Regions from separate parts of the Mesorhizobium monacense genome, predicted to be linked through region 1. Evidence: predicted binding sites of a transcription regulator. Region 1 holds the regulator's gene; each other region holds the start of a gene.
The links. The regulator LexA, encoded in region 1, represses DNA repair genes until DNA is damaged. The targets are predictions, from matches to a motif close to TGTTCNNNNTGTGTTCNG.
Positions count from the first base shown of each region.

Region 2: the regulator LexA is predicted to act here: its motif matches at 2,792-2,809, upstream of AC1RUK_RS28420 (ImuA family protein).
Region 3: the regulator LexA is predicted to act here: its motif matches at 1,565-1,582, upstream of dinB (DNA polymerase IV).

Region 1 covers NZ_CM165567.1:2,425,436-2,431,448, reverse strand. The annotation lists gene gltX (glutamate--tRNA ligase) at 1-1,116, opposite strand, end outside; gene AC1RUK_RS11675 (ComEC/Rec2 family competence protein) at 1,217-3,706, shown strand; gene lexA (transcriptional repressor LexA) at 3,700-4,440, opposite strand; gene kynU (kynureninase) at 4,903-6,013, shown strand, end outside.
Region 2 covers NZ_CM165567.1:5,936,494-5,942,506, forward strand. The annotation lists gene AC1RUK_RS28410 (error-prone DNA polymerase) at 1-321, opposite strand, end outside; gene AC1RUK_RS28415 (DUF6504 family protein) at 318-1,787, opposite strand; gene AC1RUK_RS28420 (ImuA family protein) at 1,729-2,769, opposite strand; gene AC1RUK_RS28425 (LysE family translocator) at 2,879-3,511, opposite strand; gene AC1RUK_RS28430 (metallopeptidase family protein) at 3,637-4,059, shown strand; gene AC1RUK_RS28435 (DUF1737 domain-containing protein) at 4,222-4,428, opposite strand; gene AC1RUK_RS28440 (HpcH/HpaI aldolase/citrate lyase family protein) at 4,472-5,350, opposite strand; gene AC1RUK_RS28445 (DUF4153 domain-containing protein) at 5,649-6,013, shown strand, end outside.
Region 3 covers NZ_CM165567.1:3,372,651-3,378,663, reverse strand. The annotation lists gene AC1RUK_RS16490 (SRPBCC family protein) at 1-164, opposite strand, end outside; gene dinB (DNA polymerase IV) at 260-1,507, opposite strand; gene AC1RUK_RS16480 (hypothetical protein) at 1,796-2,032, shown strand; gene AC1RUK_RS16475 (hypothetical protein) at 2,421-3,206, shown strand; gene AC1RUK_RS16470 (hypothetical protein) at 3,502-3,912, shown strand; gene AC1RUK_RS16465 (exopolysaccharide production repressor protein) at 4,094-4,339, opposite strand; gene AC1RUK_RS16460 (diguanylate cyclase domain-containing protein) at 4,833-5,846, opposite strand.

The DNA of each region.
Region 1 (6,013 bases):
TGCGCCATCGACGAGCTCGACCAAAGTCTTCGCCCGCTCCTTCAGGCCGGGCAGGGCGGCCAGAAGCTGCGCCTTCTTGTTGTCATCGAGGCGCGCCGCGATTGCCGGGCCGCCCTCGAGATAGGGCAGCGTGGCGACGAAGATGTCGAACAGCCCGGCATCGTCCATGCGCCGCATATGCACGCCGTTCAGCGCCTCGAGCTTGGCGAAATCAAAGCGGGCGGCACCCTTGTTGACGTCGCCGATGTCGAACCAGGCGATCATGTCCTTGATCGACATCACCTCGTCGTCGCCATGGCTCCAGCCGAGCCGCGCCAGATAGTTGAGCAGCGCCTCGGGCAGATAGCCCATCGCGCGATAGGCCTCGACGCCGAGCGCGCCATGCCGCTTCGACAGCTTGGCGCCGTCGGCGCCATGGATCAGCGGAATGTGCGACATGGACGGCACCTCCCAGCCCATGGCGTTGTAGATTACCGTCTGGCGGGCGGCGTTGGTCAGATGGTCGTCGCCACGGATGATGTGGGTGACGCCCATGTCGTGGTCGTCGACGACGACGGCATGCATATAGGTCGGGTTGCCGTCCGAGCGCAGGATGATGAAATCGTCGAGATCCTTGTTGGGGAAGCGCACCTCGCCCTGCACGCGGTCGTGCACCACCGTTTCGCCTTCGGTCGGCGCCTTGATGCGGATCGCACCCTTGACGCCTGCCGGCGCCTCCGACGGGTCCCGGTCGCGCCAGCGGCCGTCATAGCGGGGCGGCAGGCCCTTGGCACGTGCGGCCTCGCGCATCGCCTCGAGTTCGGCCGGCGTGGCGTAGCAGTAATAGGCCTTGCCCATCCGCACCAGATCCTCAGCCACTTCGCGGTGGCGCGGCGCGCGCTCGAACTGCGACACCGGCTCGCCGTCCCAGCTGAGGCCAAGCCAGGACAGCCCATCGAGGATGGCGGCTGTGGCGGCGTCGGTGGAGCGTTCGCGATCCGTATCCTCGATGCGCAGCAGCATCGTGCCGGCGGTGTGCTTTGCATAGAGCCAGTTGAACAGCGCCGTACGCGCGCCGCCAATGTGCAAATAGCCTGTCGGCGAGGGGGCGAAGCGGGTGACGACCTTGTCGGACATGGAACTCTCGGAAAGCGCAGAAAGCGGATGTGATGCGCGGACTTTCGCGCGTTGCGCGTTCATGTAGCATAGGAGGTCTGGGGCGCAAGGGGCAGACCCGATGGCTGGACGAGGTCGGGGTGCAGGGGAGAGCGAGGGCGCGACGAGCAGCGTCAGCGAGCGGACGCTGTTTGCCGATATTCCACACGCCGAGCCAATGCCGGTTTCATTGCTTGCGCCACGGCCGGGCATCGAGCCTTTGCCGCCCGGCAATCGCGCGCCGGAGCTTGTCCCCGCGACTGTTTCGGTAAAGCGGGTCTCCGGAGCATTCCGCCGTCTTTCCGGTCCCGCAATCCGGCGAAGCATCGCTGCGGCTGGCGGCACGGAGCTTGACCGCGGCATGGGCTTCCTGCTGGTGCCGGTGTTTCTGGCATGCGGGGTGATCTTCTATTTCTCGCTGGCGACGGAACCCGATTTCTACAGGCCCGTCGCCGTGGTCGCCTTGACGGCCGCCTGCGCGGTGGCTTCGCGGTCATGGCTAAGGACGCATTTGTGCTTCATGGCGGCGCTGCTCTGCGCGCTCGGCGTGCTCGCCGCAAAGGTCGAGACCTGGCGCGCCGGAACCCAGATGCTCGGCTCGGAGATCCAAACGCGGCTGACCGGGCGGCTCGCCAGCCTGGAAGAAATGGAAAACGGCCGCGTCAGGCTGACCATCGACGTCATCTCGACGGCCCATCCGAAGCTGCGCTATGCGCCGGAGCGGGTCAGGCTTTCGGCGCGGAAAGTTCCTCCTGATATGACCGCCGGTTCCCTGATCACCGGCTATGCCCGGCTGCTCCCGCCGACCGGACCGGTGCGGCCGAATAGCTACGACTTCTCCTTCGACAGCTATTTTTCCGGCATCGGCGCGAGCGGGTTTTTCCTCGGCAATCCGAAGACTGTTGTCCCAAAGACTGGCGCTGGCGAAGACGCACCATCCAGGACGCGCTTGGCGTCCGCAATCGAGAATGCCCGGGAGAGCATCGCGGACCACATTCGCGGCCAGATTGGCGGCCCGGAGGGCGAGATTGCTGCGGCATTGATCGTCGGCGTGCGCGCCGGCATTCCCAATGAGATCAACGAGGCGATGCGGCGCACCGGCATCTACCACATCATCTCGATCTCCGGCCTGCACATGGCGCTGGTCGCCGGAACCATTATGGGGCTGCTGCGCGGCGCCTTCGCCCTGTTTCCCGATTTCGCATCGCGCCGGCCGGTGAAGAAATATGCGGCCGCCGCGGCGCTCTTTTCCATCGCCGCCTACCTCGTCTTTTCCGGCATCGTCGTCGCGGCCGAACGCAGCTTCATCATGCTGGCGGTGATGCTGGTCGCCGTGCTGTTCGACCGCGCGGCGCTCACCATGCGCAATCTGGCGATCTCGGCGATTGCCGTGATCCTGGTGTCGCCGCACGAAGTGGTCGGCCCGAGCTTCCAGATGTCGTTTGCGGCGACCGCGGCCCTTGTCGGTGCCTATGCCGGCTGGTCGGACTACCGTGCCGGCAGAGCGACGTCGCCGCCGCCACGGCGATCGCCGCTCGCCTTCGTCACGCGAAAATTCCTGCTCGGCATGGGCGGCCTCGCCATGACCTCCATCATCGCCGGCAGTGCGACCGCGCTCTTCGCCATCTGGCATTTTCAGCGCGTGTCGCCGCTCAGCCTGCTTGCCAACCTGGCCGTCATGCCGATCGTCTCGCTGATCGTCATGCCGTTCGCCGTGCTCAGCGCGCTGGCGATGCCGTTCGGCGCCGATGGACCCTTCCTCTATGTGATGGGCAAGGGGCTGACGGCGATGATCGCAATATCCGGATGGATTTCCGAGCGCTCGCCGATCGATGCTGTCGGGCTGATCTCCATTCAGTCGGTACTGCTGGTGACGATCGCGCTGGTCATCGCCACCATGGCGACGACATGGCTCAGGCTGGCAGCCGTTCCGTTCGCATTCGCCGGCCTGCTGACTGTCTCCGACACTCGCACGCCTGACGTTCTCGTCTCGGAGGATGGGCATCTTGTGGCAATGCCGATCGGGGGCGGCGAACTCGCCATCAACCGCGTGCGATCGAACGAGTTCACCACCGACAACTGGAAACGGGCTGTGAAGTCCGAAACCATTGTGGAGCCCGAGACCTTCGAGAAGGGTGACGCGCGGTTCGACATGGATCCGGCCGACCTGCCGCCGGGCTCACCCTTCTACTGCAGCAGCGGTCTTTGCCTCGCGCGGCATCCGTCTGGCGCGATCATCGCGTATGCAGAAGACCGCAAGGACGCGTGGCGGGCGTGTGCTTTCGCTACCCTGATCATCGTCAACGACGCCACCGCCTACGACCCTTGCCGCAATCCGCTTGTCCTTGTCGTCAGGAAACGGCAACTTGCCCGCTTGGGCAGCGCCGCTGTCTTCTTCGATCAGCAATCGGCAATCGCGCCGGCAGAGATAGACTTCGCGGTCGAGCAGCCGTACCGGCCCTGGCACGAGCAGCGAAGATTCTCACGCGAGGCGAGGGGCCTGCCGCCTTACAAGAGACCCGAAAGGCAGGCCAGCAAACCGCCGCCAAAACAACCGCCGCCGCCTCAGTAGCGGCGGATCAGACCGACCAGCTTGCCCTGCACCTTGACCCGGTCGGGCCCGAAGATGCGGGTTTCATAGGCCGGATTGGCGGCTTCCAGCGCAATCGAGGCGCCCTTGCGGCGGAAGCGCTTCAGCGTCGCTTCCTCCTCGTCGACCAGCGCCACTATGATCTCTCCCGGGCTCGCCGTGTCGGCGTTGCGGATGATGACCGTATCGCCGTCGAAGATCCCGGCCTCGATCATCGAATCGCCCTTGACCTCCAGCGCGTAATGCTCGCCGCCCATGATCATGTCCGGCGGCACCGAGATCGAATGCGTCTGATGCTGGATGGCGTCGATCGGCACACCGGCCGCGATCCGCCCCATCACCGGGATGGACACTGCCGCAACCGCATCGTCGTCATTGCCCGCCTGGGGCGTGCGCGACGATGCCATAGGCTTGATCTGCCGTCCGAGGCCGCCCTGCCCAAGACTGCCCTGAATGACGCTCGGCGAGAACTTCTTCGCCGCATTGAGGCCGGGAGCAATCGAGTCCGGCAGGCGCAGCACTTCGAGCGCGCGCGCCCGATTGGGCAGCCGGCGAATGAAACCGCGCTCCTCCAGCGCCGTGATCAGCCGGTGGATGCCCGACTTCGAGGCAAGATCGAGCGCCTCTTTCATTTCGTCGAAGGAGGGTGGAATGCCGCTTTCCTTCAGCCGCTCATGGATGAACATCAGCAGTTCATGTTGTTTGCGTGTCAGCATCGCGGCCCCCAACGGAATCAGAAAAACAAACCCAGAACAAACACTATCTGTTCCAGTTGTGTTCCGCAACTGTTTAAAGTTTAATGAATGGGTTAAGGCTCCCGAAACGATGTCGCGTGCGACAGCGAATATCCCAGCCCCTTAGATGCCGGCTTCATCGCATTGATTTTGTTATCGTTTACGGCCAACCACCGGCCTGGGAGCTGGTTGGAAGTCGGCAATCATTCGCCGCAAACAATGTAGGTAGGGCCGTGTTTGACGATCCAGCCCGCTCGATGCACCGTGAACGAAACGAACTCAAAATGCCAACTATGAGCAGGGGTCGAGGGTGTCGTTGGGCCGATAAGTCATCAATGCAGGTTCTTGCAGCGCGATGGCCTGTGATGAGAGAAAGTACCGATCGTCGGCTTGTGTCATCATTGCGTGCCGGTGTCGTGCGTATCTGGGGGGAGCAGACATATCATGACAGGAATTCCTGATCTTGCGGCCGTCGAAGCGATGGACGCCGCGGATCCACTGCGCCCCTTGCGCGACCGCTTCATCCTGCCCGAAGGGGTAATCTATCTCGACGGCAATTCGCTGGGTGCAGCCTCGCATGCCGCCTTCGACGAGCTACGCAAGGCGGCGACCGAAGAATGGGCGTACGACCTCATCCGCGCCTGGAACACTGCCGGCTGGTTCAACATGCCGGTCGAACTCGGCGATCAGCTCGGGCGCCTGATCGGCGCCGCTCCCGGCCAGACGGTGGTCTGCGACACGACATCGATCAACATCTACAAGCTGCTGCACGCGGCAATGGCCATCCGGCCGGATCGGCCCGTCATCGTCGCCGAGGGCGACAGCTTTCCGACCGACCTCTACATGGCTGAAGGTGTCGCCTCGACTCGAAAGAACACTGTGCTGCGCCTTGCAGGCGTCGACGCACCGACGATCGAAGAGCTGATCGACGACCGGGTCGCGGTGGTGCTGGTCAACCACGTCAACTACAAGTCAGGCGAACTGCGTGACATGACGGCGCTGACGCGCATCGCCCATGACGCCGGGGCGCTGATCGTCTGGGATCTCTGCCACACAGCAGGCGCCATGCCGGTCGAACTGGACACGGCGAATGCCGATTTCGCTGTCGGCTGCACCTACAAATATTTGAATGGCGGCCCGGGCTCTCCCGCCTTCATCTATGCCGCGGAGCGCCATCATGCCGATGTGCTGCAGCCGCTCAGCGGATGGTGGAGCCACGCGCGGCCCTTCGCCTTCGAGCAGGCCTACGCAGCCGGCACCGGCATCCGCCGGTTTCTGTGCGGCACGCAGCCGGTCCTGTCGATGCGCACGCTGAAGGGCGCGCTCGACATCTGGAACGATGTCGACATGGCGGCCGTGAGAAAGAAAAGCATCGCCCTGGCCGACCTGTTCATCGAACTCGTCGAGGCAAAATGCGGCGCCTATGGTCTCACGCTCGAAAGCACCCGCGACAGCGCCAGGCGCGGCAGCCAGATTTCATTCATGCACGAGCACGGCTACCAGATCATGCGGGCGCTGATCGAACGCGGCGTTATCGGCGATTTCCGGGCGCCGT
Region 2 (6,013 bases), 3.4 Mb from region 1:
CTCGTCGCGCAGATTGGCCTGGGTCAGCAAGCGGCAGAGATGCCCCCAGCCCTTGCGGTCCTGCGGATAGGCGAGGATGTCGGGTGTGCCGTCGCCAAAGACCAGGCGGCAGCCGGGATGATAGGCAAGCTTCTCCACCTTGGCCTGCTGCCAGGTACGCACGACGCCGGCCACCGTGTTGCGGTCGGCAAGGCCGATCGCGGAGAAGCCGAGGAATTTTGCCGCGACCACCAGTTCCTCCGGCTTCGAGGCGCCGCGCAGGAAGGAGAAATTCGACTGGATGCCGAACTCGGCATAGGGAATGGCGGCCAGCGCGTTCATGCGAAAACCCCATGCATGAACCAGCGCGGCGGCACTTCGGACGCGCCGTAGAGGCCCTGGCGGTAGAGCCAGTAGCGGCGGCCGTCACTATCCTCGATGCGGAAGTAATCGCGGGTCGGCGCCTCTTCCTCACCTGGCTGCTGGCGCCACCATTCCGGCGCGATGCGCTCGGGACCTTCGGCGCGCGCCACGCGGTAGAGCGCGCGCCGCCAGCGGAAATTCATCGGCGGTCCCTCCGGCATTTCGGTGGCCGGCACCTCGATCGGCTCGGGCGAGCGGAACAGCCGGATCGGCCGTTCCGGCGGAAAGACGGTTGCTGGCGGGGCGTTACGTTGCCTCGGTGGCGCGCGCCTTTGCGGCGCCTCCGAAAAGGGGACAGTCGTGACGGCGCGCTCCGGCAGATGGCTCTCGATCGCGACCGGCCTCAGCACCGCGGCTTCGCCGAGGCGGGCGCGGATGCGGTCGGCGAACAGCGCGATGTCGGCGTCGTTGTCCTCCGCCTCGCCGGCAAGGTCCGCCTGCTGCATGTCGAAGGCGGCGGCCGACAACACCGAGAGGCGCACCAGGTCGAAGCCGTAACCGGCATCGATATCCTGCTCCAGCGCGGCAAGCCTTTCGTGGAACAGTTTTTGGATCAGAACGGGCTCGCGCAACGGGCGCGAGGTGCCGACAGCGATGCGGCTGACAGCGCCGTCGACGCGAAAGAGCAGCAGCGCCAGCATCCTGGCGCCCTCGCCACGGCGTTCGAGATCGCTCTTCAGCGCCTTTGCCAAAAGGCTCACCAGCCGCTCTATGTCGGCGGTCAGCATGATGGGTTCGGTGAGGTGGCGTTCGACCGACAGCGGCGCCACCGGCAGCCGCGGCGACACCGCCTCGTCGAGGCGGCCGAGCGCCTGGTCGAGGCGCAACAGCAAGGTGGCGCCGAAGCGGCGGGCAAGCGGCGCGCGCGGGGCCGCCATCACCGCGCCCGCCGTGCGCAGGCCGACGCTTTCCAGGCTGGCGCGGATTTCCGGCGCGATGCGCAGCGCGGCCAGCGGCAAGGGCGCGAGAAGCGCCTCCTCCTCGCCGCCAGCGACGATTCGATCGTCGCAAAAGCGCGCCGCCGCCCAGGCAGCGCCCGGCGTCGCGGCCAGCCCGGTGCGGACGTCAAAACCCTGATGGAAGAAGCGCGACAATATCTCGTCCAGCATTGCGCGTTCGCCGCCGAACAGATGGGTGCAGCCGGTGACGTCGAGGAACAGGCCGTCGGTGCCGTCGATCGCCACCAGCGGCGTGTAGCGGTCGCACCAGTCGGCGAGGCCTTCGAGCAGGCGGCGGTCGGCCTCCGGATCGGCTTCGACGATGTCGATCGACGGATGCATGGCGCGCGCATCGGCGATGCCCATGCCGCGCTTCAGGCGCAGCGCCTCAGCCCGCTCGTCGAGGGCTGATATGCGCTGGGCGTTGCGGTCGCGATGGCTGATCACCAGCGGCAAGTGATCCGACGGCCGGGAACGCCAGGACCGCCCCAGACGCTGGCGCAGGATACGTTCGGCGGCCAGATGCGGGAACCACAGCGACAGGATTCGTTGTCCGTTCTTGCCGTCTTTCCTCAAAAGCGTGTTCATCGGGGTTCCACTCCAGTGTGAATTGTCCGGGCAGAGCGGTGCGGCTCTTGCCGATGCTGACGGTGAAGGCGGGGCGGCCGATCGAGCCGGCGAGCGGCCCGGCGATGGTGTCGCGGCTGGCCGAGGGTGCGGCCGACACGATGAGGCGCACGGGTGCGGCGGTCGGTTCTGCCTCGCCGGCCTGGCGCAGCAGGAATACCGGCCGGCCGGCGTTTTGCGCCCGCGCGTGCAGCCGTCGCGTCGCGGTGAGGTCGAGCCGCTGCGGGCTGCCGCGGATTTCGAGGATGACGGCGGCCAGCGCCGTCATGCGGGCGGCCTCCTCGGCGATCCATAGCGCATCGACAAGTTTTGGCGCCTCGGAAAACAGAAGTTGTTCCGGTTCGATGCCGAACAAGGCGTGCAGCCCCCTGGCATAGGGAAAGCCGGCCTCGCGAAAAATCTCCGATGTGCCGATCCAGAGAACCGGCAAATGCGGCTCTTGCCTGAGGATCAGGCTGGTGAGCGAGAGCGCAAAGCCGGCAACGGCCCCAGCGTCGCGGGTTTCCGCGCCATGGATCTCGCTCAGTGCCGCCTTCGGCAGGCCGCCGCTCAGCGCTGCATCGAGACGCTCGACACCGGTGCGCAAAAACGCATCCGGCGCGGCCACGGCGATGCCGCGCCGGAGAATCGTGATCTCGGGCGTGATCTTAGGCGCGATCCCGGGGCGGACATCGATGTCAGCGCGCGCGTCAGGCCGCGCGCCGGCCGGCGCCGCCAGGCGCTCGGGCAGCGTTCCCTCGATTTTCGCGATCTGGCGGCGCAGGGCAAAAACGGTCTCCCGCGCCACGGCGGTCATCGCCATGACGGTCAACTTTCAGCAGCATTGTTCCTGTTATGTTCCTATAGATTCCAGAGGGTGCTAAAAGAGTCAAGCGGAGTCATGGGGAATTTATTCCTCTGTGGTTGCGTGCTTAGCGTTGGCCCCCGAAGGCCAGCCGAGCCGCAAGCCCTGCAAATACAGTTCCCAGCAATAGCTGGGGCGCCCGCTGAAACCGCGTACGCCTCGACAGCGCCGCACCGATCCGGCTCGCGGTCAGGATGACCAGGCCATTGACCATCAGCCCGATCAAATTGAGGACGGTCGCCAGCACCAGGATCTGCGCCGCCACGGAACCGGCCTGCGGCTGCACGAACTGCGGGAAAAGCGCCAGCACGAACAGCGCCATCTTCGGGTTGAGCAGGTTGGTCAGCAATCCCTGCCGGAAGATGCGGGTTTGCGAATAGCGCGGCAGGCCGGCGACCGGCGCCAGCGCCGTGCCGTCGGCACGGAACGCTTTCCAGGCGAGATAGGCGAGGTAGGCCGCCCCGGCATAACGCACGATGTCGTAAGCGATGGGAGCGGCGAGGAACAGCTGCGACAGGCCGAAGGCGGCGGCCAGCGCATGGCAATAAGTGCCGGCGGCGATGCCGGCATAGGTCGCCAGGCCCGCCGCGCGCCCCTGGCTGGCGCTGCGGGATGCGATCAAAAGCATGTCCGGCCCCGGCGTCGCCGTCAAAGCGAGGCAAGCAATCGCGAAAAGTCCAAGGGTGGAAAGGTCCGGCATGAGAGCTCCTGATCCATGGCCGGAACTGACCCGTATGTGATTCCCCGACAGCATGAAACAGGAATTGCTGCGTCATTTGCCTGGACCGGCGCGAGAGCCTATATGCCGGGATCAAAGGACAAAGCATGGCCCGCATCTACAAGACCCGCACCTGGCACGACCAGCTTTCGCCGTCGATGGAGGAAATGGAGTTCCTGGCGCTGGAGGCCTACGCCCATCTGCCGGAGGAATTCCGCAAGCTGACCGGCGAGATCGTCATCCAGATCGCCGACTTCCCGACCGACGAGATCATGGACGATTTGTCGCTGGAAACGCCGTTCGACCTGCTCGGCCTGTTCGAGGGTCGCGGCATCGCCGAGCGCTGGAACCCGCAGACCGGCGAGGGGCCGAACCGCATCACGCTCTACCGCCGCGCCATCCTCGACTACTGGGCCGAGAACGAGGAGACGCTGGGCGACATCGTCACCCACGTGCTGATCCACGAGATCGGCCACCATTTCGGCCTGTCGGACGATGATATGGAACGGATCGAAGAGGCGGTCGAGTAGGCTGTGTCGATATTCAGGTGATGCCGGCCTGCGAACGGCGGTTCCCTGCGCTTCCGGTGCTCACGTACTTCAAGTACGCTCCGCTCCGGTTCTCGGAAACCGCCATTCTCGGCGCGGCCTGACCTGAATCTCAACACATCCTGCGTCGGAGCTTGGCAAAGCCTACCAGTCGCTGAGCTTGGTGTCGGGTCCGTATTCCTGGCCCTCGACGTCCTTCACCACCGCCTGGCCGCAACGCATGGTCTTGGTCTTCTTGTCGTAGGCGTAGGTCGGCGAGCCGAACAGGTGCCAGCCCTTGTTCAGCGCCGCGGTCACCTTGTGACAAAAGCTGGAATCGTCCGGAGCGGACAGAAAGCGGTAGAGTTTCATTTTCAAGTCCTGTCGTAAGTACCCATAACCCACAAGGGCTTTATCATGCGCCGATGGCCGCCGCCTTCGCCAGCAGTTTTTCGGCCTGCGCCAGATGCAGCCGCTCGACCATTTTGCCATCCAGCGCGATCACGCCCTTGCCGGCATTTTCGGCAAGGGTGAAGGCGTCCTTCACCGCGCGTGCCGCGGCCACTGCCTCTGCGGACGACGCAAAGGCGCGGTTCGCCCCTTCGATCTGGGCCGGGTGGATGAGCGACTTGCCGTCGAACCCCATGGCGGCGGCTTCCGCGCATTCGCGCGCCAGGGCATCCAAATCGCGAAAATCGTTGGTCACGCCGTCGAGAATATCGAGCCCGCCGGCGCGCGCGGCCAGCACCATCTGCATCAGCCAGGGCATGAGATAGCGCCGGTCCGGCGTGGCCAGGATGCCGGTCTCCTTGATCAGATCATTCGTTCCGGCAACGAAACAAGCGAGCCGCGAGGCCGGGTCGCGGCCCAGTTCGGCAATGGCGCCGATGTTGAGCAGGGCCTTGGGCGTCTCGATCATCGCCCAGATCTTGACCGTATCCGGGGCGAAATTGTCGTCGAGCACATCGCCGGCCTCCAGGATGTCGCGCGGCGTGACGACCTTGGGCAGGAGGATACCGTCGGCCTCGACCTTCGCCGCCGCCAGCACATCGTCGGCGCCCCATTCGCTGGACAGCGCATTGACCCGCACGATCATTTCGCAGCGCCGGTTCGGGCGGCTGGCAAAAATGCCCGCCAGTTTTTCGCGCGCCGCAAGCTTGTCGGCCGGCGCCACGGCATCTTCGAGGTCGATGATGATGGCGTCGCAGGCAAGCGAAGCGACCTTGGCCAGCGCTCTGTCGTTCGAGCCGGGGATGTAGAGCACCGAGCGGCGCGGTCGGTAGGTTTCAGTCATGCCCGATCTATGCCGCCAGAGACAGGGAGAGGCAAGCCTCTTCGCCCTGCACGAAAACTGCACGCAATTGCAGGAAACCTCCTCCAAACCGCCGCGCCTCTTCCCTGCCAGCCTGCGAGACAGGCGGCATGCAAGAGCGAACAAACCTCCGTTGTTCCCTGCCGTATAGGCTGCGCTGCGAAGGCTGGTGGCTGGTCGATCCGCCGAAGGTCCGCCCGACGGCGAGCCTGCTGCCCTTCATCCCGAGATCGCCGTCGCGCTATGCCGGCCGCGCGGCAGAAGCGAGGACCATTCGCTCATGACGGCGTTGCTTACTCCGAGCTATTGCAGCCGCTTCGGCATCGCCGTGCTGCTGGTCGCGCTGGCGGATTTTCTCTTCTATGGCGAGCCGGCCGGCATCAATTTCTTGCTGTTCGCCATCCTGACCGCCGGTGCGGTCGTGGCCGTGCATCCTTCGGCCTTCAGCGAGGCCAGGCTCTGGCTCAAGCCCGCCGCCCTGCTCGTCGCGCTGCTGCCGCTGGTCGAAAACGTCAGCCCTTTGTCGGTCGTGATCGCGCTGGTGGCGCTGGCGATGTTTGCGCTTTCGCTCGCCGGACGGCTGCGTTCCAGCCTTGCCCGCATCGCCGGCCAGCTCTCACTCTTCCTGCTCGCCGCGCCCTTCCG
Region 3 (6,013 bases), 950 kb from region 1:
GACATTTTGAATGTACCGCCGACCTTTGCTTCCAGATGATGGACCGTGCAGGTGAAACCGTTGGGCGGGAGCCATTTAGCCAGCGCGTCCGCCTCGATGAATGCGCGATAGACCTTCTCCGGGCTGGTTGTCAGAACGCGGTGCAAGCGTACGGTGCTGGGCATATCGTTTCTCCTATGATTGCCGGTCTATGTTCCAAGGACGAACGGGTCTTGGCTGTTCCGACCGTGCCGAACATTCTTAAACCGCGACCGCCGCTTCACAGTTCCTTCTCGGCCAGCTCGCGGAACTCGTCCGGCACCGAACGCGCCGCCTCCAGCGCCACGGCGCCATAGCCGACCGCCTGCTTGCCGAAGCGCTGGCGGATCTTGTCGATGGCGCGGTCGGCGCCGAAGCGCGCCAGTCCCCTTTTGCTGCCGGGCCTCCGCTTCTCGTCGGCAAGCCCGAGCGGCAGCTCCAGCTGCAATTCGGCACTTTCCTCGAGATGCGAGACCGAGATCGCCAGCAGCGAAATCACCTTCTCGCCGGGATGGGCGGCAAGCACGCCGCGCACAAGTTCTTCGGCGGTCTCGGCCAGCGTCGCCGTTGCCGAGATCGGCTGGTCGAGCGTGATCGAGCGGCTCACCGCGCGCAGATCGGCAAAGCGCACGCGCACCGTCACCGTGCGGCCGGGACGGTGCTTGGCCCTCAGCCGGCTCGCCACCCGGTCGGCCAGATGCAGCAAGGTAGGCACGAACACATCCGCCACGGCGGGCTTGCGGCCCAACGCCGATTGCGCGCCCGCCGAATGCGCGCGCCGATGCGTCTCGAGCCGGCGGGGGTCGCGGTTCCACGCCAGTGCGGCAAGCTTTTGCCCGGCGGCCGGCCCGATCAGCCGCTCCAGCGCGCCGCTATGGGTTTGCGCCAACTGGCCGATGGTCTCGACGCCGATCTCGGCCAGCCGCGCCTTGGTCGCCGGGCCGACGCCCCACATCAGGGAGACCGGCAAATCGTGCAGGAAGGCAAGTTCGCCGGCGGGATCGACCACAACCAGCCCGTCGGGCTTGGCCACCTGCGAGGCGATCTTGGCCAGGTGCTTGGTGCGCGCCACGCCGATCGAGATCGGCAGGCCGAGCTCGGCCCGCACGCGGCGCCGTACAATGGCGGCGATCTCGGCCGGCGGCCCGAACAGATGCGTGCAGCCGGCGACGTCGGCAAAGGCCTCGTCGATGGAGATGCGCTCGACCAGCGGCGTGAAATCGTCGAGCACTTCTATGGCGGCGTCGCCGAGCCGCTGATAGTCGCCGAAATGGCCGCCGACGAAGATCAGCTGCGGACAGAGTTCGCGGGCCTTGCGTCCGGGCATGCCGCCGCGCACGCCGAAGGCTCGAGCCTCATAAGAGGCGGCCAGCACCACACCGCCGCCGACGGCGATCGGCTTGCCGCGTAGCGACGGATCGAGCAACTGCTCGACCGAAGCATAGAAGGCATCGAGGTCGGCATGCAGGATGGTGGCGCTGGTTTCCATCCCGTTCCACCCTACGGCATTGCAGCATTAGCCATGCCTGTTTTAAGGACTTTTTTGCCGAACAAAAAGAGAACAAACAGGGTCTCTTGTCAAGCTGCGTTTGAGCCGTCGGAGGGGGCGGGTGGAAAGTCTTTCGATGAAGGGGGGATTCAAGATGGAATCTCGTTTTTTTTACTCGCCGTCAGCGGGCAGCGCACCATCGACGAAGGTCCATGATCTGCACCGGAACATAGTCGCGCGCCACGGCGTTGATTGGCTCGAAGGGACCCTGTTTTGCGGAGGCCTGAGATGGACCGCTTCGATATCATCGATCTCGTTTGTGTCGTTGACGCCTGCACCACCGACCGCGCCGCCGGGCGGCTCGTATCGATGGCGAGGGCCGTCGAAGAGTTGCGCGTGCTCACCGGGGATTTCGTCTCGCCGGATGAGACCGTAGCCAACGCGCTATCCGCGGTGGCGCTGGAGCGCGGCTGCGCGGTGCTGTTCGACGAGCAGCCAGGCGCCGACATTTTGCGGGCACCATAGCGCGTCGCCAAGAGGCGGCCCCGCTTATTTGACGGCTATACCAGGCGGCTGCATCGCCCTCTCTGCCTTCGTCGAATTCTGTCGTTTCAGGCGCCTTCCATCAACGACGCGACGACCGTTTTTCGCGCGAATCGGCGGTAGTGGGACCATAGTCCGACCAGCATGGGCCCTCTGCGGTCCAAATGGCGCAAGCCCGTTTCCGGCTTTCACCTAACCTAAGAATATCAATGGGTTGTGTAGGTTTTTTGATCGGAACTGTTCGCTGGCGAGCGGCTTCGCTCTCGCATTGAAACCACATTTATCTAAAGTTTACTGACGCCATTAGGAATTTCTCATATTGCCCTCTTTAGCGGTTGGGCGTGGTGGCGATTCTCGGAGGAAAATACCCATGACATCCCGAAAGACTCTCTTTGCCGCGGTTGCGGCATTCGCGCTTCTGGCGTCTCCCGCGCTGGCCGCCGCCGGCGGCAATGGCGGTGGCCACGGCAATGGCGGTGGCCACGGGAATAGCGGCGGCAACTCAGGCAAAAGCGGCTCGCAGGGCAATTCCGGCAAGAGCGGCACGCACGGCAAGTCAGGCAAGACCACGCACGGCAAGTCGGCATCGGCAAAGTCGGGCAAGAAGGCCACGACGCAGGTCTCCGTGGATGAGGTGGAGGTCGCCGCCGTTCCCAAGGAGAAGAACATCCACGCCAAGCTCGGCCGGCTGAACTCGCTGCAGCGCAACATCAACGCCTATATGAACTCCAAGAGCAAGAAGTTCGCTGGCATTCAGGCTTATGTGATGGGATCCGCGATTGCCCAGAACGCCCAGGCCGCGGCCGACGCGGCCGCTGCCGCGGTGGTCGACGCCCAAAACGCGGTGCTGGACAAGCAGGCGGAGTTCGACGCGGCGAATTTGGTTACACCTCCGACGCAGGAGGAGCTGGATGCCCAAGCCGCAACAATCGCTGAGTTGGAGGGCAAAGTCACGGATGCCCAGACAGCGGCTGACACGGCCCAGGCGGAGGCAGACGCAGCCGTTACCGACGTCCCATCGCTCGACGACGCGCTTGCCGACATGGCCAACAAACCCGTCGACACCGAGGTCAAGGACTGGGCCACGGGTGTGCTTGCCGACAAGATCGACCAGGTAGCCGCCAAGCTGGCGGAGGAGACTCCGGCAACGCCGTAAGGCCGATCGAAGTCGAAGCAAAAACGAAATATGCCGCCGGGCTTTGCCCGGCGGCATTGTTTTGAGCGTATCGCGACGTAGAACAAAGCCGTGCCGTCCACGCCCGCCCCTGTGCTGCCGGACATCTTCGACTTAGGGAGAGAACGGCAACTTCGCCGCCGGCAGGTTCGCCCCGGCGCGCACCTACGCAACGAGGCCAGAACGGTTGCTAACCTCAAGTGCGGCATAGCTAATACTCGTTGGCGGGTGTACCTTCCCGGAGTCGGGTTCAAACGGCATTGGGGAGAACAACAGCATGCCTAGGGTTTCGGAACTTTTCTTCAAGACGGCCCTCGTCTTTCTCATCGTGGGTATCGCCGTCGGCCTGCATATGGCGATCTCGGAAGATCACGCCGCTTTCCCGGCGCATGCCCACATCAACCTTCTTGGCTGGGTCACCTCCGCGATATTCGGTGGTTACTACGCGCTCAATCCGGCCAAGGCCGCTCGTCGAATCGCGATGGTCCACTACGGCCTCTATACGCTCGGCCTGGTGGTGATGCTGCCGGCGCTCTACCTGATGCTGGCGAAGGGCAACACGGCGATCGAGCCGCTCGTCGCCGCGGGTTCCATGATCGTCGCCGCCGCCGTTCTGGTTTTCGGCTTCGTGGTCTTCTCGTCCGAACCGGTGGCTACCGTCTCCGGCTTGAAGTCGGCGCCTCGCTGACCGGAGTCATGGTACGCTGCCGGGTGGGTTGCTATGCCATGGCGTAGCGGGTCCCCTGGCGCAGGCTGCTGGTTCGCGGGCTGAAAAGGCTTGCCCTGGCGTCCGGAACGGACGCCAGGGCGCCTGCCCTCGCTGGCGGGCGCAACAAGTCAAGCTTTGGACGAGTGCGCCGTGCCGCCGGTTAAAAAAGCCGCGACAGCAAGGTGTGGATGATGCCGTCGCGTTCGAACGGCCCGGGCACCTTGGCCGGGAGCGATTTGTCGGCCCTGGCCGCCGATGAGGTGCGGCCATAGATGAGCAAAAGCACGGCGATGAAGTAGCCCGCCTGCAGCACCAGGGCGGCGACAAATGTCCAGCCCAGCGACTGCCAAAACGATCCGGTTGCCGCGTAAATCCAGCCAAGGATTACGAGAAGCGTTACTGACATTCCCACAAGAAATTGCGGAAAATACATTTGCCCAATCGAACATCCCGGACCGATTGAAACCCGGGAAGTCCGCCCATGTCTCTACCCAGATCGAGCGTTGCACCTTTCATGTGCGGTCGCAAGTTGGCACTGTGCCGCGCTCTCGGAGGGCTTTCGGCCTACGGCATGCGACCTATGTCTTAGGACTTAGGACCATACGCCTTTCGGTGCAAGTGTGGCGTTGGAGCATCGCGCGCTTTGCTGAATTGTTTCTGCCGCGGGCGAAATCAGCGCAAGGTCGTCGGCGCTGGCTTCGCTGTCGGCTCGATGCGCGAAAGTTCGCGAGCGCCGGCGTTTCCGCAGCGATCGCGCTTCTCACCATCTGATCGCGATCAAGGCGGCACTCGATGACGAGCGCCGGCCGAGGCAGCTAAAGGAAACTCCGCCGGCGCTCGGCGCAAGGGTTGGGTGCTTCGCTTGCGCAAGACATATTAGCGTTTGCGAATATTTTGACCTATCCACCCAAAGAAGGATGCGGTTCCCCAAAGAAGCTGAATTGTCCACGCCCGCCGGACTTGCTGCGGTAGAGCGCGGTATCGGCTTTCTGGAGCAGCTCGTCGCTGCCCAGGGCATCACCAGGCGCCAGCGCGATGCCGATGCTGACGCCGACGACGACCGGGCTGTCGGTGACCGAGAAGGGCGACTGGAAGCGCTCGATAATGCGCCGGGCAAGCGCCGACACATCCGTCTGTCCGGTAATCCCGGTCTGGATGATGGCGAATTCGTCGCCGCCGAGACGCGCGACGGTATCGTTGTTGCGTACCGCGGCACGCAGCCGGCCAGCCACGTCGATCAGCAATCTGTCGCCGGCCTTGTGGCCGAAATTGTCGTTGACCGGTTTGAAGTTGTCGAGGTCGAGGTAGTGCACGGCCATCAGGGCGCCTCGCTTGGCAAGGGCAAGCGCGCCGTGCAGCCGGTCGGAAAACAGCATGCGGTTGGGCAGGTCGGTCAGCGCGTCGTGATGCGCCATATGCGCGATCGTGGCCTGGTTGCGGCGCTGTTCGGTGACGTCGAAATAGGTGGTGACGAAGCCGCCACCCTCGATCGGCATGCCGCGCACCTCGACGATGGTTCCGTTGGGCCGCGTGCGTTCGTAGACATGCGCCTCGCGCTGCCTGACGAGGGCGAGGCGGCGCGCGACATGCATCTCGATATCGCCCGGCCCATACTCGCCACGCTCGGCGTTGAAGCGAAACAGCGTCTCCATCGAGGGGTAGCCATTGGCGAAAAGGTCGTCGGGATAGTCAAGCAGCGCGCGTTGCCGCTGATTGCAGACGACCATGTTGAGATCCTGGTCGAACAGCGAAACGCCGCCCGGGAAATTGTCGATCACGGCCTCCAGCAGCCGGATCCGCTCGCGCGAATGCTCGATCAACTGGCCCATCCGCCCGATCGCTTCGGCCAGGCCCGGCAGGCCGACCCCTGACGGCTGGGCGACCTCGAACGCATTCGCTAAGATACGTGACACCTTCGGCATCGGCCGCTGACCCCCTCAGCAATTTTCCGAAATATGCGGCAACGCTAATATGGAACGATTGCCATCGGATTAACGGCCCTGGCCCGTGCCTGCCTTTGCGGGGGCAGGTTGGTCGCCTCATCGGGCGCGTGCATGGCCTTTGGGTCTTTTGGTCGATG